DNA from 4 places in the Halalkalibacter krulwichiae genome. Region 1 is predicted to be linked to each of the others. Evidence: riboswitches for the same ligand, from Rfam matches in the RefSeq annotation. Region 1 holds a riboswitch; each other region holds the start of a gene.

Region 1 (7,277 bases):
TTTTACGTTTTAAGTACTCTCTAAAAGAATAGCAGCTTTTTTCCTGAGGGTTATTGTAAAGGGATGAGATTAATATTTCCAAACGAGCTTGGATCATAAAATAATAACGATCTGAGGTTTGAACAACAGGGATATCTGTGATTTTCACCTTTTGTCCCGTTATATTTCTAAACTCAATTCTCTTATAAAACACAATATCAGCCTCTTTTTTAAACCGTTTTCTTTTTATTATAACCAATCAAGGTTGTCATTGTCTAAATATTCATAGAAATATGTGAAGCTTCTCTATACAAAAAAACCAGATTCATATTTAGAATCTGGTTTTCTCCTATTTCCGATCTTATGCTAATCTTGTCTTGAAGTTTTCGTAGCCAAACTCTCGTACGATACGATAATCTCCATTTTTATCTTTTAACGCAATTGCTGGTAGGGGCATGCCGTTAAAAGTAGTGTTTTTCACCATCGTGTAAATGGCCATATCGCCAAAGACTAGGCGGTCTCCATTTTGTAAAGGCTGATCAAAGGAATATTCGCCAATCACGTCACCGGCAAGACAAGTTTGTCCACCGAGTCGATACGTATATGGCTTCTCATTGGCTTCACCTGATCCAAGTAGAGGAGGGCGGTAGGGCATTTCTAACACATCTGGCATATGACAAGTAGCAGATGTATCAAGAATTGCAATCTCGATATCATTCTCGAGTTTGTCAAGAACGGTCGTAACGAGGTAGCCGGCATTTAAAGCAATCGCTTCTCCAGGTTCTAGATAGACTTCTAACCCATATTGATCTTGCATTCTTTTAATGCATTTCTCAAGTAAGTCAATGTCATAGTCTTCACGAGTGATGTGATGTCCACCGCCAAAATTGATCCACTCTAGTTGAGAGAGCCACGGCCCGAACTTTTCTTCAACTGCATTTAATGTAGTTTCCAAATCATCTGAGTTTTGCTCGCAAAGTGTGTGGAAGTGAAGGCCTGACACACCATCAAGTAGCTCTGGACGAAAGTTTTTAGCTGTAACACCAAAGCGTGAACCAGGAGAGCATGGATCATAGATCGCATGCCCCACCTGTGTAGAGTGCTCTGGATTAATCCGTAAGCCAACTTTTTTTCCAGCTTGAAGGACTTTGTCCTTAAACTTTTCTACTTGTGAAAAAGAATTGAAAATAATGTGATCACAATAGGAGATGATCTCATCAATCTCATCTTCACGATAAGCAGGGGAGAAGACGTGATTTTCTTTGCCCATCTCCTCATGTCCAAGTCGTGCCTCATACAAACCGCTTGATGCCGTGCCACTTAAATATTTTCGGATCAATGGATACATCGTTGACATCGAGAACGCTTTTTGCGCAAGAAGGATTTTCGAACCTGTTCGTTCCATGACGCCATTTAAAGTCTTCAAATTTTGTTCTAGAAGGCTTTCGTCCACTACATAACAAGGCGTTGGTAATTCCTCAAACCGCATCTTAACGCACTGTCTCCTGCTCTTTGATCGGCTCATTATCAACAAGCTCTGGGTTGAAGCTTTCTTGCCATGGAAGACCCCACTTGTTTAATGCTTCCATGAATGGATCTGGATCGAATTCTTCGATGTTGTATACGCCTGGTTTGTTCCATTTTCCAGTCATAACCATCATCGCACCAATCATTGCTGGAACACCTGTTGTGTAAGAAACCGCTTGTGAGCCAACTTCTTTATAGCACTCTTGGTGATCACATACGTTGTATACATAGTATGTTTTTTCTTTGCCGTCTTTTTTCCCTTTGAAAATACAACCGATATTCGTTTTTCCGACTGTGCGTGGTCCAAGAGAAGCAGGATCAGGCAGTAACGCTTTTAGAAATTGAAGTGGAATGATTTCTTTTCCTTCGTATTCAATTGGCTCAATTGACGTGAGGCCAACATTTTCAAGACATTTTAAATGAGTTAAATAGCTTTCACCAAATGTCATGAAGAAACGAATGCGTTTAATTCCAGGAATATTCACAGCAAGAGATTCAAGTTCTTCGTGATACAATAAATACATATCTTTTTCGCCGATTTCAGGGAAGTTGTAGACACGTTTAATTTCCATTGGATCCGTTTCAATCCATTCGCCCTTCTCCCAGTAGCGTCCATTTGCAGATACTTCACGAATATTGATTTCAGGATTGAAATTCGTTGCGAACGGATAACCGTGATCACCTGCGTTACAATCAAGAATATCGATATATTCGATTTCATCAAAGTGATGCTTTAAAGCGTGAGCAGAGAAAACTCCCGTTACGCCTGGATCGAAGCCACTACCTAAAAGAGCCGTAATTCCAGCTTTTTCAAAGCGCTCACGGTAATCCCACTGCCATTTATATTCAAATTTAGCCGTATCTTCTGGCTCATAGTTGGCTGTATCCATATAATGCGTCTTTGTTGCAAGACACGCATCCATGATCGTTAAATCTTGGTAAGGTAATGCCAAGTTCATAACGATATCTGGTTTTACTTCTTCAATTAATGCGATTAACTCATCTACATTGTTCGCATCCACTTGGGCTGTCGTAATCTTTGTCTTTCCACCGTCAAGTTTTGCTTTTAAATCATCACACTTTGACTTTGTACGACTTGCGATACAAATTTCTTCGAATACTTCATAGTTTTGAACACACTTGTGAATCGCTACAGAAGCAACTCCACCACAACCGATAATTAGCGCTTTTCCCAATTTTTCATACCCCTAACTAAATGTATTTTGCAATATGCAAGAGAAGTCCGTACACACTGACTTAGTAGTAGCTTAACTGCTGAGAAAGTCTTAAGCAAAAACAACGACTTAATGACTTTTGGACAGCAAAAAAGCAAGTGTAAACGCATTATGCGCACAACACTTGCTAAGATATTATCGTCAATATTAAAAAGGCAGCAACAATCCATGACAAAAATATGTATCGGATTTAGATCTATATCATAAAAAAGTAAAAACCATTATGATTAGAGAGCTCTTTAATATATAAAATATCTTATTAGGATCAGAGTCTATATAGCAAATAATTACTTCTTAGCACTCTTATTGACCGTTTCACAAGTTGATGTGCAAATGCACTGGTTGTAAAGTAACCAACTTATAAAATTTGAGCTTCTAACTCAATCAATAAGGCAACAAAGTTGCCAAGCGGCATTTGACCCAGCTGTCCGTATGGCTTTGACTTACAATCGTAAGTGGTCAAAATTATCTGCTTGGAAAGACCTGATAACGAAGAGAGAGCTTTCCAATTAATGCTTCTCTAGATTATCAACTTGTAATTAAAATAGCAATAGTCATATAAAAAAAAATAAAAAAAATTGTTATGTGAAATCGATTTTATTTGCTGTTGAGGAAATAATTGGTTAATTGCATTCACATTTGAACCATTTTTTCCTTAATCTATAAGAAGATTCATTTTTTTCATTGAAGGCCATTGGTTTTACTTAAAGAAATATGTGGTATAAGGAACTATTAGAGTTTTATGTAACAATTATACTTGTGAAAAAACTAAATTACGAAAAGAAAAATCAATGATAAAATAGATAGACTATCCGATTATGAAGGTTGCAAGTTTGAAATGGTATTTATACAACATTGGTAGGTGTGTGACGTGCGGGGAAAGTATGTAGCGATCATGATCGCTAGTTTATTATTGATGAGTTTCCTTTTGTATTTATTTGTTTTTGATGGCAATTCTAGAAAACTAGAAAGCTTTGAAAAGGCAGAATTGCTTATCGAAGTTGAGGAAATAGAGAACCAAAATCTTGTAGTAGAAGAAGAAAATCAGCTCGAAGATGAGAACGAAGATGACGTACGACTAAATACAAAAATCAAAGGAAAAGTAAGAGAAGTCGTGGAAGGCGCCATTAAATTAGTTAGAAAAGATCAAAAGATAGTCGCGATTGGTGATTCACTTACTCAAGGAGTTGGCGATGAGACAGAGCAAGGTGGTTATGTCGGCATCCTTAATCACACGTTCGAAGATCATAACGTAAACCTGACAATAGAAAATTTCGGTAAAAGAGGTAACCGTTCAGATCAATTATTACAACGGTTAGATGAAGAAGAAATTGTCTCCTCTATCGAAGAGGCTGATATGATTCTCATTACTATTGGGGCTAATGACATAATGAGAGTGGTGCAAAATCATTTTACGAATCTTACAATTGAACCTTTCCAAGAAGCTAGAGCAGGCTATAAAGAGCGATTAACGGAAATTATTTACGTCATGAATCAACTAAATCCAGATTCACACATTTTCTTAATTGGTTTTTATAATCCGTTTGAGGCGTATTTTAGTGATATTGAACAAGTAGAAATGATCATAGATGATTATAATGAGGCTAGTGAATCGGTGACAGAGCAATTTGAGAATGTAACCTTTATCCCAACAAAAGATTTATTTAGTGAATCTGATCAAGAATTATTAGCTGATGATCATTTTCACCCGAATACTAGAGGCTACAAACTAATTGCAACGCGTGTCTTAGACTATTTAATGATGATCTCGAGTGAAGAATCTTAATTCATTGAAGTAAGGCGCAGAAAGGAGATGTAAATTGGATAAACTAAGAAAAAAAGTGAGTTGGAAAGTATTGTTTTTGGGTTTAGTAGGGGTGAATGGCCTTTTTCTTATCCTTTTCCTCGTCTTTCTTTTGTGGCCCGTTTCTCAATCAAATATACCAGAAAAAGAGTTCATTGAAGATGTTTCAGGGGCTGAGTTCACGGTGCAGTCGAGTAAGCAAAATTTAAATGCGCTTGTGAATGGGTATGTAAATAAGTTGCTAAAGGATAAGGACGATAAATATTTTGTTGAGTTTGATGAGGATGTTCATTTGTTAGGTTCCTTTGAAGCGTTTCAAACAGATATTCCATTTTCAATAATATTGCAACCTGCTGTTCAAGAAAACGGAGATCTAATTTTACGTCCAACGGAAATGTCTCTTGGATTACTACAACTGCCTAAGAGAAGAATTCTTGATTACGTTAAGAAAAATACCCCTACACCAGAATGGATAGAAATTGATCCTAAAAATGAGCTCATCTATATCGCTGTTACGCAAATGGAAGTGAAATCCAATTTCAAAGTGAAAGTACAACAATTTGATTTGAAAAATGATAAAATTTCTTTCCGAATTAAAGTGCCGAATGAAACGTTAGGATTATAAAAGAAATGAAAAAGGAGCTTGCCTCAACTGAAGAACACGAGGTTCGCAAGGTTTTTTGCAACACGAGAGGATTTAAAAGGGTGATGTTATAGGAAATGGCTGGGCTAGCAGGATTCGAACCTACGCATGACGGAGTCAAAGTCCGTTGCCTTACCGCTTGGCTATAGCCCAACAACATTTTTATTATGGATTTAATGAAAGATGATTATTCATATTTCTTTCAAAAATTTTTAAAGCATGTCTGATTTCATTCATGGAACAATCTCAAGTTTTAGCAAATTTACATGTAGAGTTTAAAAATAACACTTGAATTTTATGTATACAATTGATAATATAAGTAACAATATAATAAAAAATGAATAGCGATAAACTTCTTATCCAGAGTGGTAGAGGGACAGGCCCTATGAAACCCGGCAACCATCAAGTCAACATACTTGAACGGTGCTAAATCCTGCAAAGGTTGTAACCTTTGAAAGATGAGAGCGACGTATAATAATACAAACCTCTCTTTTAATCTAAAAGAGGGGTTTTTTTGGATAGAAGGCTATCGCTCAAAAAGGAGCGAGTACAATGGAAAAAGCAATCTTTGGTGCAAGTGAATTTTTTAGTCAAGAGGCATTTGTTACAGGGTTTCGAGGAATTGAGAATGTTCGAAGAGGACAATTGAAAGGAACGAATATAGAGATAGTAGAAATTTGGTTTGATCCGTGGAAAGTTTCTTATGAGGAAGTCGTAAACTTATTCTTTGATTTACATGACCCTACTGCGACAAAAGGTCAAACAATAAAGAATCAATCATTCATCTTTTTTACCGATCATATTCAATTAACAAAAGCGAAACAAAAGAAGAAAGAGTTAAAACATTTAGTGAAAAATGAAGTTATTACAGATATCATTCCAGTAGAGCGCTATATCGATCGCTTGAAAGAAAGTAGGCTCATTTCTTAATCCGAAAAAAGATGATAGTAAATGTAAAAGCCACTGAAAAAGGTGAGATACATCCCTTTTTCAGTGGCTTTAGTCATAAATAGAACATAGAGAGAATTAATTCTTAAACACATGTTGTCCAATAACAACCGTTGTCTCTCTTGTGTCTAGCCAACGGTTAGTAGCTATGTCAGGGTTGTAAAAGAATAATGATTCTTCTGTTATATTTCTCATGTCGGATAATGCTGCTTCTACAGCTTTGATCGATTCTGCATCGGCTGGTTTATTAACTTGTCCATTTGCGACCGGTTCGAATTGCTTAGGTTCGTAGATGACTTCCTTTACTGTATCAGGAAATTTAGAGCTCTCAATTCGATTTAAAACAACATCCGCCACAGCCACTTTTCCTTCAAAAGGTTCTGTTTGTGCTTCAGCTCGTACAATTCTAGCTAAGAGATCTACTTCTTTTTCAGAGAGATTGATTTCGCTAGTTTCATTGCTGCTTATTTCTTTTACTTTAGCCGTGTCGTTATTTTTATGTATGTTAATATTCTGTCCCACAACAATTACATTTAAATCTGTAATTTCAGGATTGGCCATAGCTAATTCTAGTAGAGTTAAATCATGCTCTTTTGCAATTTGAGTCATCGTATCTCCTTCTTCTACCGTATAAGCAAAGGTAGGTTCACCAATCATTAGTGCGACAAATAGTGTAAAGATAAAGAGTAGCTTTTTCATTAAGTAATCCTCCTAATACAAATCGTTTTGATAGCTTTTCACATTTCCATTCCTATGAAAACGAAGTAGGGATTATGATTACAGTGAGATTACAGTGAGATTACAATTAGAGAGGGGGCTACCGAAACTATTATATAGAAGGAAAATATTAGGAGGAATTAGTTAAGAGTGAAAGCTACTTTATAAATTATCCAAGAGTAGCAAACATAGGTCTAATACGTTTTTGGTAGTTTTTGCTAACTTTCTCCCTGAATTTCACGGCTAATTAACTAGTCCTATTAGCCTATTTTTATTGACGAGGCACAATCTCAAACTGAGATGGAGTTGGAAGTTAAATGATTTATAGGAGGTTTGTAAATGAATAAGAGAGTAACAATGAAAGTCTATGATAGATGTGGTATAGCGAAGAGTTTCTTATGTCTCAAAATGAAAGCAAAAAGGG
Region 2 (7,277 bases), 1.1 Mb from region 1:
CCTGTTGCAAACGTTCCATCAGGCATAACCATATTTTGCGAAACAGTCGCACCTCTTGTATAAGTCAGAGCAATTCCTTGAACGATAAACATTGTAGCAAGTGTTAACAACATATCTGGAATTTTGACTTTAACGATCATTAATGCATTAAAAGCACCGACTAACAATGCAGCAATAATTGCAGAAAAAATGGCAATGGTTGTATTTTGAGAAAACCACACAAACATTGAAATGACAATTGCATTTGAAAGCGAGGCTACAGATCCAACTGAAAGGTCAAAACCATTAACAGATAGTGAAATCGTAATACCAATTGCAATAATCGTTACAATCGAAATGGAACGTAAAATATTTATTATGTTATTACTTTGAATAAATGCAGGGTTCGAATAAGCAAAAACAACAATTAAAATAAGAATCGTTAGCAATGTTCCGTATTTATATAAAAAGTTAAAAAGATCAAATGAATAATGTTTTTTTGTTTTACCAGCTGTCATTTTTACTTCCCTCCTGTTGAATAATGCAAAAGCTCTTCCTCATTTGTATTTTTCGTTTCTAGTTCTTTTACAATCTTGCCATCATATAGCACGCAAACCCGATTCGTTATCCCAACCACTTCTGCTAGCTCAGCAGAAGCATAGATGACGGCTTTTCCCTTTTTGGCGAGGCCTACGATTAACTCAAATATATCCTTTTTAGCCCCAACATCTACCCCTTTCGTCGGCTCATCAAATAAATAAACTTCCGCATCAGCAATCAACCATTTTCCAATGGCAATTTTTTGTTGGTTTCCTCCGGATAAATGCTCTACTTTCGTTTCTTCCGATGGGGTTTTAATGCCCAACCGTTGAATCATCTCAATTGATTTTTCTTTTTCCTTTCGCCTATTCAGAAAATGAAATCGATTCGTAAATTCCTTTAAACTAGAGGCACTTAAATTCGTCGCTACCGTCTCCTCAACTAGTACTCCTTCTTTTCGTCTTTCCTCTGGAACTAAGGCGATTCCATTTTTCACGGCATCGAAAGGACTCTTAAGCTTGACCTTCTTCCCTCTTATTTCGATTGTTCCAGTCGTTTTCGTGTAGCCAAAGAGCGCTTTACATAACTCTGTCTTTCCAGCCCCTACTAAACCAGCTAGTCCAAGAACCTCTCCTGCTTTTATATCAAACGTTAGCCCTGTTATCTTTTCTCGATCTGATAGATTATTGACACGAAAGATCGTTTCTCCCAGCTGAAACTCATGAGCAGGAAACTGTTCGTCTAATTTCTCACCTAACATATTCTCAATGACTTGGTTCGTACTAGTAAGGGATGTCTGTTCCTTTACAACAAATTGACCATTTCTCATCACCGTAATCTCATCACAGATCTCAAAGATTTCCGGTAGACGATGTGAAATAAAAATGATACCAACATCTTGTCTTTTTAAATTTTCGACGATTCTAAAAAGCTCTCTCGTTTCTGTATGACTTAATGGAGCAGTAGGTTCATCTAAAATAAGAAATTTACATTTTGTCGAAACAGCACGGGCAATTAGTACCATTTGCTTTTCTGCAAGTGTTAACTCACTTACTAATTTCTTTGATGACACATTGATGTTCATACTTTCTAGTATACTTGTGGCCCGTCTATGTACTTCTCTCCAATTCATAAATTGTTTTTTTCCCATATCATTAATGGTTTGGTTTAATATGATATTCTCAGCAACGGATAAATACGGAATCAAAGCGGTATCTACTTCTTGATAGACAATTTGAATACCATAGTTTTGTGCATCCTTTGGAGATCGAATAAATGCCCGTTCTCCATTAATTAATATCTCACCAGTGTAATGATGATAGGCACCTGAAAGAACTTTCATCAAGGTTGATTTTCCAGCTCCATTTGCCCCTAATAAAGCATGAGTGACACCGGAAATCGTTCGGAAGTCTACTTGATCTAATGCTTTCACTCCAGGAAACTCAATTGTTATATTTTTCATTTCTAGTTGTGTCGCCATTCATGATTACTCCCTCTCATATTAAAAAAGATAACTCCAAAGACCTGTTAAAGACTTTCTAACAGAATCGAAGATAGGAGTTATCTTTTTATCTATTATTTAGAGTAGTGCTCCTTCAACACTTTCATCCAGTCTTCCTCAAATACTGTAGATTGTCCCCAACCTTCAACTGTATTAGCGAGGTTTACCATATTAACAGCTTCATCCGCCTGCAATAGTTGATCTTGTGAAATGAGTGATGCCTCTAGATCATAAGTATCCGGAGTTTCTTCACCCGCTAATTTCTTCGCAACAAGTCTCATATTTACTGCACCTATTAACTTCGGATCAACTGCAGCTGTATATTTCCATGGGTTATCTTCCTCTTGAATCTCTTGAAGATCAGCATTTGACACATCAATTCCATAAATTTTAATTTCATCTCTGCCCGCCTCTTTTATTGCACGAGCCGCTCCAATTGCAAATGCATCCCAAGTTGCAAAAATAGCATCAATTTCTCCTTCAGGATACTTTGTTAACATTGCTGATACAGCGTTTTGAGTTTGAACAGAAGTATCTGCTGTTGCCACTCCGAATCGTTCTAACTCTTGAATCCCTGGCTGACTAGCTAACACTTCTTGATACACATTGTTTCTTCTAACCATTGGCGGGAAACCATCAACCCATAGATAAACTATATTCGCTTCTCCTTTATGATCTTCTACTAATTGATCTAAAGCCAGTTGAGCCAATGCCTCATCATCTTGTGAAGTCAACGTAACACCTTCAATGTCAGCTAGCTCTCCTACTGAATCAAAAGTGACAACACTCTTTCCTTTTTCCACCAACGCTTGTACACTATCAACCGTAGCTGCATCATCACCATGTGAAATAATAAACCCGTCAAAGTCTTCTTCTAAAGCTTGAGCGATTGCATCATGAAATCGAGCTGAATCACCATTTGCGGTAAAGACATCGACATTAAACCCTAAACTCTCTCCTTCTTCCTTTGCCCCTGCTAAAAATTGAGCCGTGTGATCGTCACCGCCGATCTTACGAATAACTTTAATATTTGCCCCTTCGCCATTAGCAAATCTCTCAGGTACATTTTCAAATGACACTTCTTCTGATCCTTGCTCCTTTTCATCAGAAGCATTGCTTTCTGCTGAGCAACCTGTTAATAGCAATCCTAAACCTAATACCGGTACTAATGTTCTTCTCAATAACCCCTTTTTCATCGATTCTCGCCCTCTCTAATTTTTATTAATCTGATAAAATATAAAAAAACCTCTCTTACAATAAGAGAGGTTTACATTCATAGACAAAATATCCTCTCTTATCTTTCAAAACAACAAAATGTTTTGCAGGAATTAGCACCAATTCTAATTAAATAGAACGGTTGCTGGGCGTCATCGGGCCAGTCCCTCTGCCACTCTTGATAAGAGTATTTATTAAATTATCAGTCAAATCAATATATTCACTTTAATCGTTTGTATTCATTATGTCAATAACCTTTTTGATATTCTTCGATAACTTTTTCGTTATATGTTGAGCGATTTTGTCGTTATTTGCTAATTCATAAGAGCAAATTATCTCTCATCACACGTTTGATCACCCTCGCTCTATATTTATCTTATCTAGTAAACTACCTTTATCAAATACTTGCCCATATATCTCTTCTTTCATAAACCCATTCTAACAATCGCAAATCTTGTTTCTTTCCTGCGATAATAGAAAGAGAAAGAGGCAAACCATTTTCATTCTTTAAAGGAATGGCTACTTGAGGGAAACCAGCAAGTCCTGCAATACAAGATAATTGCATCGTTTGCGATCTTCTCTTTTCAATCTCCTCTCCAGATAATTGACAAAATGGTGCTTCCCCTGGCGTTGTCGGAATGATGAGCAAAGTGTCATCTCCAAGAAGCTCATGCAACCGACTCTGTACTTTTATTCTTTGTTGCTCAGCCTTCTTTTGATCCGTTTCTGTTAAAGTACTAGCCCACTCAAACCGTTCTTTAATATCCGGTCCAAAGTGCGGCTTCACTTCGTTAATCCACTTTCTATGGTTATTCCAAATTTCTCTCCCTTGTAAAGTTCGAAAACAACTTGCCCATTCCATTAAACCCTCTTCGGCAATTTGGACCCATTCGTTCCTTTCAGCTGTATTTAATAAAGCATTGATGCCAACAGAAAGTGTAGATCTGCTTTTTATATCAACTAAGTCCCATGCATCTGTGCCAAATAACAAATTAGAAAACGGTCGACTAGACGTTGGGTGTTTTTGCTTAATCAATTGTCGGCCAACACGTAAGAGTAATTCTGAATCTTGAGCAAACCAACCAACTGTATCAAAACTTTCAGCAAGAGGGATGACTCCGTCAATTGGAACAGCTCCATGAGAGGGACGAATCCCATATATTCCACAGTAAGCTGCCGGTACCCGAACGGACCCTCCCGTATCTGTTCCAAGTGCAAAATCAACTAAACCAGCAGACACTGCAACAGCAGAGCCACTTGACGATCCCCCGGAATACGTCCTGGTGCTCTTGGGTTTCTCGGTGTTCCGTAATGATAATTCTCCCCATTTAAGCTATACATTAATTCATCTGTAATAGTCATACCTTTTAACTTGGCACCTGCATGTAACAATTGCTGAATGACCATCGCATGTATTCCAGAAGGTTTGTGGGTTCTGAGCCAATCAGGATTTCCAGCGCTTGCTACTTGTCCCTTTACCTCAAATACATCCTTAACAGCAAATTTGCGACCAGATAGAGCCCCTTTACTAATCGGCTCTATCTCAAGTTCTTCATTAATAAAAGCGTGAAATGTATCGTTCATCAAATCCTCCTACTCACTCATTAAACAGCTAAACTTTTATTCTGATAGACATCTAAAGCGGCTTGAACCGCTTCACCAGAATGAATGTTAACCTTATGACGAATTAAAACTGCTTCTAACCCAGCTAACGTTAATAGAACATTTCGTTTTTGACAACTATAACCCATCGTACCAATTCTCCAAATCTTTCCATGAAGTGACCCAAATGAACTAGCGATTTCAATTGCAAACTCATTTAACAACATTGCTCGCACTGAATCACCATCGACTCCTTCTGGGATCCTCACACATGTTACAGTAGGAAGTTTCCACTGTTCATTACCAAATAAAGACAAGCCCATCGCCTGAACTCCTGCAACTAATGCTTTTTCATTTAAGCGGTGCCGCTGAAAACGCTGTTCCAACCCCTCCTCTAAGATTAAACGTAATCCTTCATATAGACCATAAAGCATTGTCGTAGCTTCTGTATGATGGTTTAATCTAGTCGGACTCCAATAATCTTGCAATTGACTCAAGTCAAAGTAATTACTTCGAATTCTCCTACTACTACGATGTTTTTCAGAATTAAGACCTCTTTCAATTGATTTACGCTCCTGTAAGATTTCTTCAATTCGATGATTATACGTTAGAGGAGCCATTCCTGCTGGCACCGACAAACATTTCTGTGTGCCTGTAATTAATCCATCAATCTTCCATTCATCTGTCTTTACAGGTGTTCCAGCTACTGTCGCTACTGCATCAACAACAAAAATAACATCAAGCTCTCTACAGGCATTTCCGATTTCCTCCAGCGGCTGCATTCGCCCAGTAGACGTATCACCATGTACCATCGCTAATACTTTAGGTTGGATTTTTTTTAATTGTTTAATAACATCTTGCGGTTCAAAAACTTGCCCCCATTCACAGTGCGTTACATATACATCAGCCCCGCAACGCTCGGCAATTTCCGTCAATAGTCCACCAAAACGACCAAATGACGGAATTAATACTTTATCCCCTTCTTCAATTACACTACATAACATCGCTTCAATCCCCGCTCTTGATGTCCCATCAACTGGAAAAGCCCAATGGTTTTCTGTCTCTAATACTCGTCTCAGCAGTACCATCGTTTCATTCATGATTGACGTAAAATTAGGATCAAATTGACCTAGAATAGAGGAAGACATCGCTTGTAACACTCGCGGATCTACTTCTACTGGACCTGGTGTCATAATTGTTCTAATAGGGACATGTAATTGATTAGCTGGCTCCATGATATTCTCCTTTCCTTATCTTTATTTTGCTAGTTTCATTAGCGTATTTAACAATACTTGAGTCCCAATCGCGCAATCTTCTTTATCCGTCCATTCTTTTGGATTGTGACTAACACCACCCTTAGAACGAACAAAGATCATTCCCATCTTTGTAACTTTTGTCATCATCAGTGAATCGTGACCAGCCCCACATTGCATTTTCATCGTTGGTACGTGTAGTTCTTTACAACTTTGCTGAATAACCTCGATAATCTCCTCAGAGCAGGTAGCTGGATCCACTTCTTTTTTCACTTCAATATTCGCCTTCATTTTCCTTTTTCTACAAATATTTAAAATTGCCTGTTTAACTTCTTTCACCATGTTTGAACGGTACCTTTTGTCAACATGTCTGAGGTCAATAGTTAACAACGCATTTCCAGGAATAATGTTCACAGCTCCCGGTTCCAAACTGGCTTTTCCAACCGTTCCTACACCTTGATTGTTTATCGAGATCTTTTCGACTTCAAGCATTAACTCAGCCATTGATAATCCTGCATCATTTCTCATGTTCATCGGTGTTGCACCTGCATGATCTGGGTTCCCTTCAAATTCTACCTCCATCCATACAGGCCCCTGTATATCTGTGACAATGCCTACAGCCAATTGCTGGTCTTCTAGTACTTTCCCCTGTTCAATATGCATTTCAACATAGGCCTTGATCTCTTCGGGATTGCGAACTACCGACATATATTCGTTAGGGTTTAACTCAGCTTTTTTTAACGCATCTGCTAAGGTAATTCCAGTCTCATCGGTAAAACCAAACATCTCTTTATTAACGCCTCCAACCATTGCCTTGCTTCCAAAATATCCTGACCCAAAGCGGACCCCTTCTTCATCGGTAAACGATACGACTTCAATTGGATGAACGAGTTCAATCCCAGCTTCCTGAATTGTGCGAACCGCTTCGATTGCCCCTAAAACACCGAGAGCACCATCAAACTTCCCTCCACGTATCACAGTATCAATATGAGAGCCCGTCATAACAACAGGTGCAGAAGAATCTGTTCCTTCTAACCTTCCAATAATATTTCCAATGGCATCAACCCGAACTTTTAAACCAGCTTCCTTCATCACATCTATAGTATATTTTCTTGCTTTTAAATCTTCTAAACTTAAAGAAATTCTTGTTACTCCTTCTTCCGGCTTTCCAGGAGTAGAACCAATTT
Region 3 (7,277 bases), 2.0 Mb from region 1:
GCCCATTGATGAAATTCAGAAGTTTTGCTGTAGCAGGAGTCGCACCAGAAATTATGGGAATAGGACCGGTAGAAGCAATTCCAAAAGCGTTAGAGCTAGCGGGACTCGAATTATCAGATATCGGATTATTTGAATTAAACGAAGCCTTTGCTTCTCAGTCACTACAAGTGATACGACATTTAAACCTTGACCAAGAAAAAGTCAACGTCAACGGAGGAGCAATAGCCCTAGGTCACCCCCTAGGCTGTACAGGAGCCAAACTTACGCTCACACTCCTACACGAAATGAAACGCCGCAACGAACAATTCGGCATCGTCACCATGTGCATCGGCGGCGGCATGGGAGCAGCAGGAGTATTTGAGCTATTGTAAAAAAGGTCGCACTTTACCTTTTTTACAATAGCTCGCAACGAGCGAGCCCTTGCAATGTTTTAAAGACTTTTATGAGCGGTTTTCTCATAAAAGTCGCGCAAGGAGAGAAGCCGTTGCCACTCAGCATAAAAAAAGGTCGCACTTTACCTTTTTTACAATAGCTGCTAGAACCTTAAAATATGAAGGAGGAACGGTCTATGAGTCAAACGGAAAAGAAAGTAGTTAAAGGTGGTAGCTTTTTAGTTGAGGATATTCAAGCAGATCATGTGTTTACACCGGAGGACTTTACGGATGAACAAATCATGATTGGTCGTACGACGGAAGAGTTTGTCATTAATGAAGTGGAGCCTGTTCTAGAAGAAATTGAGCAGCATAAGTTTGAACATACCGTAAGGCTGTTAAAAGAAGCTGGAGAGTTAGGTCTTCTAGGAGCAGATGTTCCAGAAGAATATGGTGGACTTGGCTTGGATAAAATCAGTTCTTCCTTAATATCAGAACGGTTTGTGCGTGGTGGTGCATTTGGATTAAGTCATGGCGCGCATGTTGGAATTGGTTCACTTCCTATCGTCTTTTTTGGGGATCACGAGCAAAAGTCGAAGTACTTACCTGACCTTGCATCGGGTGCAAAGTTGGCAGCTTATGCTTTAACAGAGCCTAGCTCAGGATCAGACGCTTTAGGAGCAAAGACAACAGCCGTTTTAAATGACGCCGGTACACACTATGTATTAAATGGAGAAAAACAATGGATTACGAATTCTGCTTTCGCTGACGTATTCGTTGTTTATGCCAAAATCGATGGAGAAAAATTTACTGCTTTTATTGTTGAAAAAGATTTTGCTGGTGTATCGACAGGACCTGAAGAGAAGAAAATGGGCATTAAAGGATCTTCAACTCGAACATTGATCTTAGAAGATGCGTTAGTTCCAGTCGATAATGTATTGGGTGAAATTGGAAAAGGTCATTTGATCGCCTTTAACATATTAAATGTCGGACGCTATAAGCTTGGAGTTGGTTGTGTTGGAAGTGCAAAGCGTGCAATTGAATTAGCAGCAACGTATGCAACAGAACGGAAGCAGTTCAAAACTCCAATTGGCAAATTTACACTCATTCAAGAGAAGCTTGCAAATATGGCAACAGCTACTTATGCAGCGGAAAGTTCCATTTATCGGACAGGTGGTTTGTTTGAAGAACGTCTAGGTGGTTTATCGGATGAAGAACAAAAAGATGGCCGCGCTGTTGCAAATGCAATTGCAGAATACGCGATTGAATGCTCTTTAAATAAAGTGGTTGGATCTGAAGCACTTGATTACGTTGTCGATGAGGCCGTTCAAATTCATGGTGGGTACGGGTTCATGGCCGAGTATGAAGTAGAGCGTATGTACCGTGACTCAAGGATCAACCGAATTTTTGAAGGGACAAATGAAATCAATCGTCTTCTCGTTCCTGGAACGATTATGCGAAAAGCGATGAAGGGAGAACTCCCTCTTTTACAAAAGGCAATGGCACTTCAAGAAGAACTAATGATGCTAATGCCTCAAGAAATTGGTGATGAGCCGTTAGAGCAAGAGAAATACTTGCTAGGGATGGCAAAGAAGATTTTCTTAATGGTCGCTGGGAATGGTGCGCAAAAATATGGTGAAAAGCTACAACATGAGCAAGAGCTTCTGTCAAATGTAGCAGACATCGTTAGTGAAATTTACTCAATGGAGTCGGTAATTTTACGTACCGAAAAAGCAATCAACAAAGCTGATGCAACTAAAGCTGCACAAAAGCTTCTTATGACTGAAGTATATTGTCAAGAAGCGTTTAACCGAATTGAAGCGCATGCAAAAGAATCGCTTGTTGCAATGGAAGAAGGCGATAAACTTCGTACGATGTTAGGTATCTTACGTAAGCTCACCCGTCATACGCCAATCAATGTCGTTGCAAAAAAACGCCAAATTGCTGGTGTCGTGCTAGAAGAAAAGCGCTTTGTCGTTTAGTCTTGTTAATCAATTTGGAAGGGGATTTCCTTTTCCAAAAAAATAATATACTCCTTTCTTATGGAGCATTCTCCTCTCTAGTGCAAAGAAGTCCCGGTTGGGGCTTCTTTGTCGTTCTAGCTTCCCTTATGGTTCGAGTCCGAAACCTACTGCATGATTCTTACTTTTGTAACACAAGCTATGATTAGGAAAAAGCGGAAGGGGAATAAATGAATGAAGAAGAAAGAAAACATCCAATATACAGGACCTCTTACTGGTGTCGAGGAGGAATTTGCGCAAGATGTGAGTATCGATTCGGTTCACGATGCACTTCAAGGTACTTGGAATACGGAAAATAATGAGCAAAAAAATTGTGCACAGGAGCTAGATACGCAATAATAACGTTGAAGAATGGAAGGAGGAGAATAGATAAATGGCTGTTGTATTTTATCAATATCCAAAATGCGGAACATGCAGAAAAGCAAGCAAATGGTTCAACGAAAAGGGCATCGAAGTCAAAGACATACATATAGTTGAAAACCCACCATCGAAGGATGAATTAAAAAGCTTATATGAAAAAAGTGGACTTGAATTGAAAAAGTTTTTTAATACAAGTGGGCAAAAGTATCGTGAGCTTGGATTAAAGGATAAGCTTAAAGATTTATCAGAAGATGAAGCGCTAGAGCTTTTATCAACTGACGGAATGTTAATAAAACGTCCGATTACAACGGATGGAGAAACAGTGACAGTAGGATTTAAAGAAGAACAATTTGAAGAAACATGGAACAAATAATGTTGTTTCTATGTTAAACTAGGTATAATATAGTAATCATTATAATTATTTTCATGTGGAGGGATTTTTTGTGAGTAACTTACCAAAGGAATTAAAGTATTCTGAAGAGCATGAGTGGGTAAAAGTAGAAGGAGAAGCGGTTCGTATTGGGATTACCGATTTTGCACAATCTGAGCTTGGGGATATCGTATTTGTTGAGCTACCAGAAGTAGGCGACGAAATCGAAGCGGACGAGCCATTTGGAAGTGTTGAGTCAGTTAAAACGGTTTCTGAACTTTATGCACCAATCAGCGGAAAAGTAGTTGCTGTTAATGAAGATCTTGATGATTCTCCTGAGTTCGTTAACGAGTCACCATATGAGAAAGCATGGATGATCGTAGTAGAGCCTAAAGATGCAAGTGAAGTGGACAACCTTATGTCTGCTGAACAATATGAAGAAATGATTAGCGAAGACTAATCGAAATATCGATTACAGAGGAAGGGTGTTGTGCCTTTCCTCTTTTTCATGAATTCCCCATGACTGTCTTCTTTGTAAAAGGACACAATAATAGTAACTTCTGTGTAAGGAGGTTAGTGCATTGGATCTGATTAAAGTTGATGTTACAAGTAAAGTTAAAGGGAAGTATGAAGATGGCCATATGAATTTATATATGGGTAACGCGAAAGTTGGTAAAGTTATTGAAACGAACCAAGGGTTTCAACATGAGATGGCGGAAGGCTTTGAATTTGAAAATGATAAGATTTTCCGCTACGAAAATGAAAATCCTAATCAAGTTCAATCGTATGTAGAAGGCTGCGATGAGGGCTGGTGCTAAATAAAATAGTGATCAAGGGACTGATCCGAACGCTACAAAGCCTGGCATGATTAACTCTGCCAGGCTTTTCATAAAGCATGGTTCTAGAGGGAAATATCAAATTTAGAAAAAATCTTCCATTGTAGTAGCTCAATGCTTAAATCGGTTGAATCGCTTTCGTTAGAAAAAGAGAGAACAAGACAGACGATCCGCTATAATATTTCCGCTGTATATTTTTGGATTATAATTGTTTTTAGGTTATTTGTTGACAAGTTTTTTTCTTACATGCTATTATTCTCTCATTGCTAAAAATAATATAAGAAACTCTTATCCAGAGTGGCGGAGGGACTGGCCCTACGATGCCCGGCAACCGTTAGATGATTCAACATCTAAGAAGGTGCTAAATCCTGCAAAGCATGAAGCTTTGAAAGATGAGAGAAAGGACTCGTTACTAACCTTTCTGTTCATCATGATGTTCAGGAGGGTTTTTGTTTTGCCCAAATGTCTAAAGCTGCTTTCTGGAAATATTGAAGTATTAGACATCTTAGACGAGACTATGTTAGAAGAGCTTCAAGGAGGTTATACATGATGATATCATTAAGTGGTATCCGCAAAGTGTTCCAAACGAAAGATGGCCCGGTTGCAGCCGTTAATGGAATAGATCTAAAAATTGATGAAGGCGAAATCTATGGAATAATTGGATACAGTGGTGCAGGGAAAAGTACACTTATTCGAATGTTGAATATGTTGGAGCGCCCGACAGAGGGCGATGTTGAAGTAGCTGGAAAAAACTTATCAAAGTTAAACCAAAAAGAGCTTAGAAAAGCTCGTCAAGAAATCGGCATGATTTTTCAGCATTTCAACTTACTTTGGTCACGCACGGTTCGTGAAAATATCGCTTTTCCATTAGAAATTGCTGGAGTAAAAAAAGTCGAACGAGATAAGCGTGTGAACGAATTAATTGAACTCGTTGGCTTAAAGGGTCGGGGAGAAAGTTACCCTTCACAGCTAAGTGGCGGTCAAAAGCAACGTGTTGGGATTGCTCGTGCTCTTGCTAATAATCCGAAAGTATTGCTTTGTGATGAAGCGACATCCGCACTTGATCCAAAAACGACGGATTCCATTCTTGATTTGCTTGTTGATATTAATGAAAAGCTTGGTTTAACGATTATTTTGATTACACATGAGATGCATGTCATTCGCAAGATTTGTCACAAAGTAGCCGTTATGGAAGCAGGGCAGGTTGTTGAAAATGGTCCTGTACGTGAAGTATTCCGTAAGCCTAAAGCGAATATGACAAAGGAATTTGTGAAACAAATTACTGAGCCTGAAGAAACGGTGGATGCCATTACTCAAATGCTTGAAGACCACCCTGAAGGTCAAATTGTTCAATTGACGTTTGTAGGAGAAAAAGCGGAGCGTCCATTAATTACACAATTAATTCGTCAATTCGATATAGAAGTCAATATTGTTCAAGGGAAAATCACAAAAATTCAGGAAGGTTCTTATGGGACATTGTTTGTCGCATTAAATGGAGAACCATCTGAAATTGATAAAGCGATCACTTTCATTCGGAACAAAGAGGTTGAAGTGGAGGTGATTGTCCATGATTGATCAATTATTTGGAAAAGTAAAATGGGACAAGCTATGGGAAGCAACACTTGAAACGCTTTATATGACGAGTATTTCTGTTGCTGCAACGTTCATCATTGGTTTAGTTCTAGGTCTTGTATTATATTTAACAAGCAAGGGCAATCTGTGGGAAAATGTCTTCGTAAATAGCGTGTTTAGTTTCATTGTCAATGTGTTTAGATCAATTCCTTTCATTATATTAATTGTTTTATTAATTCCTTTTACGCGCATGCTTGTTGGTTCGATGCTTGGAGCAAACGCTGCACTGCCAGCTCTTATTATTGGTGCGGCACCTTTTTATGCGCGAATGGTTGAAATAGCTTTAAGAGAAATTGATAAAGGTGTTGTAGAAGCTTCACAAGCGATGGGAGCAAGCAACTGGGACATTATTCGTAAAGTGTTAATTCCTGAATCTTTGCCAGCGCTAATATCAGGAATTACGGTTACAGCTATTGCCTTAGTGAGTTATACAGCGATGGCTGGTGTTATTGGTGCTGGTGGATTGGGGCACTTTGCTTACTTAGAAGGTTTCCAACGTAACAATAGCCAAATTACGTTAGTAGCAACAATTGTCATCCTACTCATTGTCTTTTTGATTCAATGGATTGGTGATTATTTAACTAATAAAACAGACAAACGATAACAAGGGGGATTTATTACGATGAAAAAGTTTTTAAGTATCATTGGAGCAGCAGCATTATCACTTTCGTTAGTAGCGTGCGGTGGTGCTGAAGAGGAAGCACCTGAAACTGCAGGTGAAGAAGAAACAGGCGAAGAGCGTACATCAATCGTTGTAGGGGCATCAGCTGTTCCACATACAGAAGTGCTAGAGTTTGTTCAGCCTTTATTAGCTGAAGAAGGAATTGACCTTGAAATTATTACGTTCCAAGATTATATTCTGCCAAACCAAGCATTACGTGACGGAGAAATCGATGCTAACTACTTCCAAACGCCGGGATACCTAGCGATGCAAATCGAAGAGAATGATTATGATTTCGTTGATATTGGTGCGATCCATGCTGAACCAATTGGTGTTTATTCAAGAGATTATGCAAGCCTTGATGAGCTTCCGGAAGGTGCAGCGATTGTCATGAGTGATTCGATTAGTGATCACGGTCGTATTCTACCTATTTTTGAGCGTGCTGGTTTAATTGAACTTGATGTAGAAGAAGGACAATTAGCTACGATTGATGACATTTCATCTAACCCGAAAGGTCTTAAATTCGGTGAGCCACAAGTAGAAGCGAGAATGCTTGCTCCTTCGTTTGAAGCAGGTGAAGGGGACGCTGTTGTAATTAACACAAACTATGCACTTGAAGGCGGAGTTGATATCGAGCAATACGGAATTGAGTTTGAAGGTGAAGATGTTCTTCAGCCAAACTTAGTTGTTGTGCGTTCGGAAGACGAAGCTCGTCCTGAACTTTTAAAATTAGTTGAGATTCTTCAATCTGAAGAAGTCCAACAATTCATTATTGAAACTTATGATGGTGCGGTCATTCCAAAAACGAATTAATTGCGTGTAAAAGCCGTCGGAGCTTATGTTAGCTTCGTCGGCTTTTTTATGCGTGATTTTAAGAATGGTGTATAAAGCCTTTGATCAAGACGAATACTATCGTTGTTACAATTTGACAAAGGGGGCATTTAGTAAAATGGATCAACAACAAAACTCACCAATTGAACAAGCCTTACATGAATACAAACAAGGGTTAGGAAACTTCACACAAAA
Region 4 (7,277 bases), 1.8 Mb from region 1:
GGAATACCTAGCAGAATTGAATGAGCGAACGTTCCTATGGGTTGAACTTGGCTTACAAACGGTCCACGAACGCACAGCCCTCTTAATCAACCGTGCTCATGATTACCAATGTTATATAGATGGCGTTGAAAAGCTACGCAAACATGGGATTCGCGTTTGTGCTCATATTATAAATGGCCTCCCTCTTGAATCAGAAGAAATGATGATGGAAACGGCAAGGGAAGTAGCCAAACTAGATGTCCAAGGAATTAAAATACACCTTCTTCATCTTCTAAAAAAAACAGCGATGGTAAAGCAATTTGAAAAAGGGCTTGTTGAATTTATGAGCCAAGAAGATTACATCAATCTCGTTGTAGATCAATTAGAAGTAATACCTCCTGAACTAGTTGTCCATCGCTTAACAGGAGATGGGCCGGCTGATATTATGATTGGTCCAATGTGGAGCATGAATAAGTGGAGCGTGTTAAATGGTATTGAAGCGGAACTCGATCGTCGTGATAGCTGGCAAGGAAAATTTCACAACATAAAGTAGTAGGTGATTATAATGAAAGTATTAGGTGTTTTACCTTTTGCCAGATTTTTATTAGAAAATGCGCTAAAAGCTGGTGATATTGCCGTTGATTGCACGATTGGAAATGGACATGATACGGTCTATTTAGCTTCTTTAGTAGGTGATAACGGCCGAGTGTATGGCTTTGATATTCAAGAACAAGCCATACACTCAACAACGAGAAGGCTACAAGAGCACCATTTAGAAACTCGAGTTGAGCTTCACCATAAGGGACACGAGGAAGTAATCAATGCGATCCCTGAAATGGATCACCCTAAAGTGAAAGCTGCGATCTTTAACCTTGGTTACTTACCAGGGGGAGACAAGGCAATTGTTACGCGAGCTTCATCAACGATCACAGCAATTAAACATTTAATTGAGTTAATGCCACAGGGCGGAACCATTGTTCTTGTCATCTATCATGGACACGAAGAAGGCAAGGAAGAAAAGCATCATGTCCTAACGTATGTTGAACAACTTGATCAGCGCTTTGCACATGTATTAAAATATGAGTTTATTAATCAAGCAAACAATCCTCCATTCGTCATTGCTATTGAAAAACGTTGAAATTTGACAATTAATAAACCGTTGCTCAGAATGTAAGAAAATAGACGAAGGAGATTCTGATGACTCTACTTGATAAAATTTTGTCTCATAATGAAAAATTTGTTGCAAACAAAGAATTTGAGCGTTACAAAACTACTAAATTCCCTAATAAAAAAGTAGTAATCTTATCATGTATGGACACAAGACTTTCTGATCTTTTACCCGTTGCGATGAATGTGAAACATGGAGATGCTAAAATTATAAAAAATGCAGGTGCTGTTATTTCTCACCCTTTCGGCAGTATTATGAGAAGCATTTTACTTGCTGTTTATGAGCTTAACGCTGATGAAGTAATGGTTGTCGGCCATCACAATTGCGGGATGTCTTCGTTAGAACCAGATCACATCTTAACGAAAGCTGTAGAAAGAGGAATTGATCGTAAGACCATCGAAACACTTCAATACTCTGGAGTCGATATGGATTCTTTCCTTACCGGCTTTACAGTTGTAGAAGATAGCGTTCGTCATAGTGTTGAGTTGATTGCTAACCATCCATTAATTCCAAAAGACGTTTCTATTCATGGACTTGTCATTTGTCCAGAAACAGGAGCATTAGAGTTAATTATCAATGGCTACGCTAAAAAAAGTACAACCTGAACATAACAGTCAGGTTGTACTTTTTTTCTGATCTCTCCTAAACATCCATCTATTCATAAAGAAAAGCAAAGTGGGTAATCCACCCATCTTAATCATTTGTTTCGATTTCTTTTTTAATTCTTTATCTCCTTGAACCTTTTCATCAGCAATATATATAGCAATGATTCCTCTAATAATCATATGATGAAACTCAGGATCTGGCAGCTTCGCAATAAATTCCTCTGCCTTATCAACAAAATAACGGAAACGTTCAATCATTTGTTCTTCACTATCATAATAAAATAAGAAGTTAAGCTCATCATCAGCAATGTCTTCTTCTTGATCTATAAAGTAATCCAACAATATATGAACCCCTTGCATCCAAGGGTAATATCCCTCTTTTATAATTTGAGCTGTTTCTTCAGTCAAATCAGGCTTTGTTGCATAAGTAGCCATTGCATATATTCCTAACGTAGAAGCTGTACATGCTGAGAATTCATACCATGTCATATCCGGAACTTTGTGCTGATGCAAGGAAAACCATTTCTCCAATCTTGGAATCCGTTCTTCCTTAACAACATGCTTATGAACTTGTAAATCACCATAATAACCACTCAGTTCAAGCATTGATTCCTGCACTTTTTCAAACGATGGGAAGGTTTCAAGGATACCTTGACACGTTTGGACTAATGCATGTAAGTAGCCACCATCTTCGGATTCTTTCCGATACTCATAATAGTTTTTCAAGCTGGCACCTGGAGTTAGGGCATCTAAAAGTGCTTGGTGTAGCGATCTAAAATCATTCGGATCAAGCGATGGACTTTGATCACATAAATTATCTAGATAGTCACATGTAATTTGATAAGCAATAATAAATTGAACTAGATCATCCATACGGTCTTTTGCCACTAATGAAAAGACTCCTCCACCCTCGCAATGAAACTTTTTTTTCGCAATCGCATCAAGAGCTTGCGATCTTAGCTCCGGGTCCGGGATCACCTCTGCAAATTTTTTCCACCTATCAAAGTAGCGATGAACAGTTGGGATAACTTCACGATATACATTTACTAACAATGGGATTGGTTTTGTTGGGACAGTCAAACGTTTCTCCTCCTCGTAATTCCACCCTATACGTTAGCATATTTCTTTACAATGAACAACGAAAGAGCTAACTTAAGTAACAAGCAAATTGACAAACCCAACGGCATACCTAAAAACATCTTCTCTTTCTGGTTCGTTAAACACCTCATGGTACAATCCATCCCACTCTTTGTAAAATTTCTCTGTTGTTGAGACGTGATCAAACCATGTTCGCACCTCAAATTTGTCAACTAGATGATCCTCTCCAGCTTGTAACACAAGAAGAGGAATGTTCGGAAATTTCTCCGGATAACGCATCGCTAATCGCATCGCTTTAGTTAATTCTTGATACCATCTTGCCGATACTTTTGTGACACGTAATTCATCTTTCAAATAAAGCTCGCGGATTTCTTCATTCCGAGTAACCAACTCAGAGCGTATTCCTGAATTCTGACTCATAGTTGGAACAATTCGATGAATCATTTTTGCTGCTAAATCTTTCGACTTAGCAGGAGGCTGACTCAATCCTAAGCAAGGTGAAGATAAAATAACAGCCATAATAAGTGCTGCATTTCTTTCCATTAATGTACGAATGACAACAAGCCCTCCCATACTATGACCAACTAAAATAATTGGTAACCCTTTCTGACGAGCCTCCTCTACCCAATCGCAAACCGTATCTAAATATTGATTAAACGATTGAATATGCCCTCTTTTTCCTCTTGTTTTGCCTTGTCCTGGCAAATCGCCCATCACAACATCAAAGCCATGTTCATTCCATCTTTCAGCCAACCATTTATAGCGACCATGATGTTCCCCAGCCCCATGTACAACAACAACGATTCCTCGCGGGTCTGCCACTTCCCATTTCCACATATTTACTCCCCTTGACGATGAATTTTGAAAAAAGGTCCATGACGTGCAATTTTACGTTAAAATAAGTATAGCGACTTTTTACTAAAACGAAAAGGATGTGACCTTAGTGATTTATCGTTACGAAAACAAATATCCTACTATTGCAGAGACTGCTTTTATAGCAGATGGTGTAACTATTACAGGGGATGTATCTATCGGAGATGAGTCAAGTATTTGGTTTCAAACTGTAATTCGAGGAGATGTCTCTCCAACGATCATTGGCAATCGCGTCAACATTCAAGATCAATCGATGCTTCATCAAAGCCCAAAATATCCATTAATTATTGAAGACGATGTTACTGTTGGCCATCAAGTTATGCTACACAGCTGTACAATTCGTAAAAACGCTTTAATTGGAATGGGTTCGATCGTGCTTGATGGTGCAGAAATAGGAGAAGGAGCATTTATCGGTGCTGGGAGCCTCGTTCCTCCAGGGAAGAAAATCCCGCCAAATTGCCTTGCTTTAGGACGCCCTGCTAAAGTCGTGAGGGATTTAACGAAAGCGGATATTGAAGAAATGGCAAGGGTACGTAGTGATTATGTTAAAAAAGGACGAATGTATAAACAAATAGTTAACGAAACGAAAAAGAATTCATCTCGATCTGAATAATATTGATTATTATTATCAATACTAGAGAAGAGAAAAGAGCGAAGCGACTCGCCCTTTTCTGTGCTCATTAATGTTGAGGTTCAAATGTTTTGCAATCCGTTTCCTCTTGTTTTTCAGCTTCTTTACCAGCGTGGCTTACTACATAGATTCTTTCAGCTTCACATTGGTTACCTTCGCCCCAATATACACAATTGTTTACTTCACATAATACGTCTTGTGCCAATTTGGTCACCCCCTCTTAGTTTCATTTTGACCAAATTGGCACTTAGTCATACAAAAAGAACTCGGAAAATAAACTGCACCTCCAATTGGAGGTGTTTTAATTGTTTAGCCCTAAAAAAACAGACCCCCGAAGAAGTCTGCTTTCAATAGATTTTATAACTCTGCTTGTTCTTTTAATGTAGCAGCTTTGTCTGTTTGCTCCCATGGAAGCTCAACATCTGTACGGCCGAAGTGACCATAAGCAGCTGTTTGCTTATAAATCGGACGACGAAGATCAAGCATTTTAATAATTCCAGCTGGACGTAGGTCAAAGTTGTCACGAACTAGTGAGACTAATGATTCTTCAGATACTTTTCCTGTTCCAAAAGTATCGATTGAAATTGATACTGGTTGTGCCACACCAATCGCATACGCCAATTGAACTTCACATTTGTCTGCTAGTCCTGCAGCAACAATATTCTTCGCTACGTAACGCGCAGCGTATGCACCAGAGCGGTCAACTTTCGTTGCATCTTTACCTGAGAACGCTCCACCACCGTGACGAGCGTAACCACCGTATGTATCTACAATGATTTTGCGCCCAGTTAGACCTGCATCACCTTGTGGTCCACCAATTACAAAACGACCAGTAGGATTGATGAAATATTTTGTATCCTCATCAATTAATTGCTCTGGTACAACTGGTTTAATTACATATTCCTTTAAGTTACGTTGAATTTGTTCAAGTGTAACTTCAGGATGATGTTGAGTAGAAATAACAATCGTGTCAATACGAACAGGGTTACCTGCCTCATCATACTCGACTGTTACTTGAGTCTTACCGTCAGGACGTAAATATGGCAGAATTTCTTCTTTACGAACTTCCGTTAATCGACGAGCTAGCTTATGGCTTAGTGAGATTGGTAAAGGCATAAGTTCTTTCGTTTCGTTATTTGCATAACCAAACATTAGTCCTTGGTCTCCTGCACCGATCGCTTCAATTTCAGCATCTGTCATTTGACCTTCACGAGCTTCAAGAGCTTGGTCAACCCCTTGAGCAATATCAGCTGATTGTTCATCAATAGAAGTGAGTACTGCACACGTTTCTGAATCAAAACCATATTTTGCACGTGTATAACCAATTCCTTTAATTGTTTCTCGCACTATTTTCGGAATGTCTACATATGTGTTTGTTGTAATTTCTCCAGCGACTAATACTAAACCTGTTGTTACAGATGTTTCACACGCTACACGTGCATTTGGATCGTTTGTTAAAATTGCATCAAGAATGGCATCTGAAATCTGGTCACAAATTTTATCTGGATGCCCTTCTGTTACTGACTCTGACGTAAATAAACGTCTGCTTTTTACTTCTGTCATTTTATTTCCTCCTTTAACACTGCCTACTCTTAGCATGTGTCTTTCTTTGAGACGGCACTCATGTCCCACCGAATGGGAAATACCTTCCTGTACAGCGTATAAACGATAAAAACCCTATTCCAAAGAGGAAAGGGTTGAATGTTTACCTTTAGCCTCTTATCGTTCAAGACAAAACAGTCTTGCAGGTTAGCACCTTTTCACTCATGGCTACGAGTGTTGGTTGCTGGGCTTCTTCGGGCCTGTCCCTCCGCCTACTCAGGATAAGAGTATCCGTTCGACGCATATCATATCGCACATGTCGTATACTGTCAACCTATCCCAATGAAATAAGTGGCAATCAGGACTAATTCGAACTTATATAAGTATTCCAATTAGTCCTAACCTTTAACAACAGATAAGATTAGTATCTCAACATACGTTGATTTCATTCTTTATTTAATATGGTGTATCGTCATCTTGATATGTTACATTTTCACGACGCTTTCGTCTTTCCTCTTCTTTGCGGATCCGCTCTTGTTCCACTTGTTGTTCTTCTCTCATCTCTTCTCTTAACTGCATTCTCAATAAATCATTTTGGTTATCGCGTGGCTTTACTTGACTATACACACCACTGGCGGTTAATCCAATAATCAGTGCCATTAATACTTGCTCACCCCATTCTCTTGGAATGAACCAAAGGATACCAGCTATGCCAATTGCCAAAAGAGCTCGATATTGTTTTTCAATACCAAATGCATTACCCACTACAGTAACTAGCGCTGCGACAACGGCAGAAACGGTCGCAAGATCGAGCATTGATACTTGATCCACACAGAACGCCTCCTTATTTCTTATACATCCATCCTATGCACAAAGTCGAAATTTAGGAACGTCCGATTGATTTTCCCCTCATTTTTTCCTATTTATAATAGGTAAACATGTTTTTTGTTGGATTATGTCACATTTAAATTTTTAAAATAATAGTATAGACTATTAAAGTGATTGTGTTATACTAATAAACAAGAATTATAAATTAATGGTAACTAATATAAGTTTAAGGAAAGGATTTTGCGACAATGAAAACACTTAGTTTACAATCGGAACTAACAAATTTAATGACTCAGGAAAACGTTCAACTTAATCTGCCAATCTCTTCTCTTATTGAAAGAGCACTCATGCGTGGTGAAGGCAGCCTAACCTCAACTGGTGCTTTAAGTGTTGAAACAGGTGCATATACAGGGCGTTCCCCAAAAGACAAATTCATTGTCAATGAATCTAGCATTTCAGACAAAATTGAATGGGGATCTGTCAATCAGCCAATTGAAAAAGAAGTGTTCACTTCTCTTTATCAAAAGGTGCTGGAACATTTAGGGAAAAAAGA

What was found. Region 1 has a riboswitch for S-adenosylmethionine ahead of BkAM31D_RS08445 (peptide-methionine (S)-S-oxide reductase). Riboswitches for the same ligand answer to the same signal wherever they lie in the genome.
Region 2: it holds a riboswitch for S-adenosylmethionine, as region 1 does, so the genes downstream of both, BkAM31D_RS02915 (sugar ABC transporter substrate-binding protein) here and BkAM31D_RS08445 (peptide-methionine (S)-S-oxide reductase) in region 1, are expected to answer to the same signal.
Region 3: it holds a riboswitch for S-adenosylmethionine, as region 1 does, so the genes downstream of both, BkAM31D_RS18535 (methionine ABC transporter ATP-binding protein) here and BkAM31D_RS08445 (peptide-methionine (S)-S-oxide reductase) in region 1, are expected to answer to the same signal.
Region 4: it holds a riboswitch for S-adenosylmethionine, as region 1 does, so the genes downstream of both, metK (methionine adenosyltransferase) here and BkAM31D_RS08445 (peptide-methionine (S)-S-oxide reductase) in region 1, are expected to answer to the same signal.

Annotation. Positions count from the first base shown of each region.
Region 1 covers NZ_CP020814.1:1,657,642-1,664,918, forward strand. Annotated here, with positions in the region: gene BkAM31D_RS08415 (DUF2535 family protein) at 1-193, opposite strand, end outside; gene nspC (carboxynorspermidine decarboxylase) at 341-1,468, opposite strand; gene BkAM31D_RS08425 (saccharopine dehydrogenase family protein) at 1,470-2,702, opposite strand; gene BkAM31D_RS08430 (SGNH/GDSL hydrolase family protein) at 3,613-4,527, shown strand; gene BkAM31D_RS08435 (YpmS family protein) at 4,562-5,170, shown strand; tRNA gene BkAM31D_RS08440 (tRNA-Gln) at 5,267-5,341, opposite strand; SAM riboswitch class I at 5,542-5,653, shown strand; gene BkAM31D_RS08445 (peptide-methionine (S)-S-oxide reductase) at 5,741-6,118, shown strand; gene BkAM31D_RS08450 (cell wall hydrolase) at 6,215-6,835, opposite strand.
Region 2 covers NZ_CP020814.1:558,937-566,213, reverse strand. Annotated here, with positions in the region: gene BkAM31D_RS02925 (ABC transporter permease) at 1-497, opposite strand, end outside; gene BkAM31D_RS02920 (sugar ABC transporter ATP-binding protein) at 500-1,999, opposite strand; gene BkAM31D_RS02915 (sugar ABC transporter substrate-binding protein) at 2,095-3,216, opposite strand; SAM riboswitch class I at 3,312-3,423, opposite strand; partial or broken gene BkAM31D_RS24640 (amidase) at 3,633-4,819, opposite strand; gene BkAM31D_RS02905 (pyridoxal-phosphate-dependent aminotransferase family protein) at 4,840-6,072, opposite strand; gene BkAM31D_RS02900 (Zn-dependent hydrolase) at 6,094-7,277, opposite strand, start outside.
Region 3 covers NZ_CP020814.1:3,666,579-3,673,855, reverse strand. Annotated here, with positions in the region: gene BkAM31D_RS18560 (acetyl-CoA C-acetyltransferase) at 1-371, shown strand, start outside; gene BkAM31D_RS18555 (acyl-CoA dehydrogenase FadE) at 551-2,353, shown strand; gene BkAM31D_RS23710 (hypothetical protein) at 2,567-2,731, shown strand; gene BkAM31D_RS18550 (arsenate reductase family protein) at 2,766-3,125, shown strand; gene gcvH (glycine cleavage system protein GcvH) at 3,196-3,582, shown strand; gene BkAM31D_RS18540 (YusG family protein) at 3,704-3,940, shown strand; SAM riboswitch class I at 4,244-4,357, shown strand; gene BkAM31D_RS18535 (methionine ABC transporter ATP-binding protein) at 4,508-5,533, shown strand; gene BkAM31D_RS18530 (methionine ABC transporter permease) at 5,526-6,194, shown strand; gene BkAM31D_RS18525 (MetQ/NlpA family ABC transporter substrate-binding protein) at 6,213-7,064, shown strand; gene BkAM31D_RS18520 (carboxymuconolactone decarboxylase family protein) at 7,201-7,277, shown strand, end outside.
Region 4 covers NZ_CP020814.1:3,495,609-3,502,885, forward strand. Annotated here, with positions in the region: gene mnmL (tRNA modification radical SAM protein MnmL/YtqA) at 1-532, shown strand, start outside; gene mnmM (tRNA 5-(aminomethyl)-2-thiouridylate-methyltransferase MnmM) at 545-1,117, shown strand; gene BkAM31D_RS17590 (beta-class carbonic anhydrase) at 1,177-1,752, shown strand; gene BkAM31D_RS17595 (tetraprenyl-beta-curcumene synthase family protein) at 1,762-2,832, opposite strand; gene BkAM31D_RS17600 (alpha/beta hydrolase) at 2,905-3,687, opposite strand; gene BkAM31D_RS17605 (gamma carbonic anhydrase) at 3,794-4,336, shown strand; gene BkAM31D_RS17610 (DUF1540 domain-containing protein) at 4,404-4,559, opposite strand; gene metK (methionine adenosyltransferase) at 4,712-5,917, opposite strand; SAM riboswitch class I at 6,071-6,184, opposite strand; gene BkAM31D_RS17620 (hypothetical protein) at 6,353-6,727, opposite strand; gene pckA (phosphoenolpyruvate carboxykinase (ATP)) at 6,973-7,277, shown strand, end outside.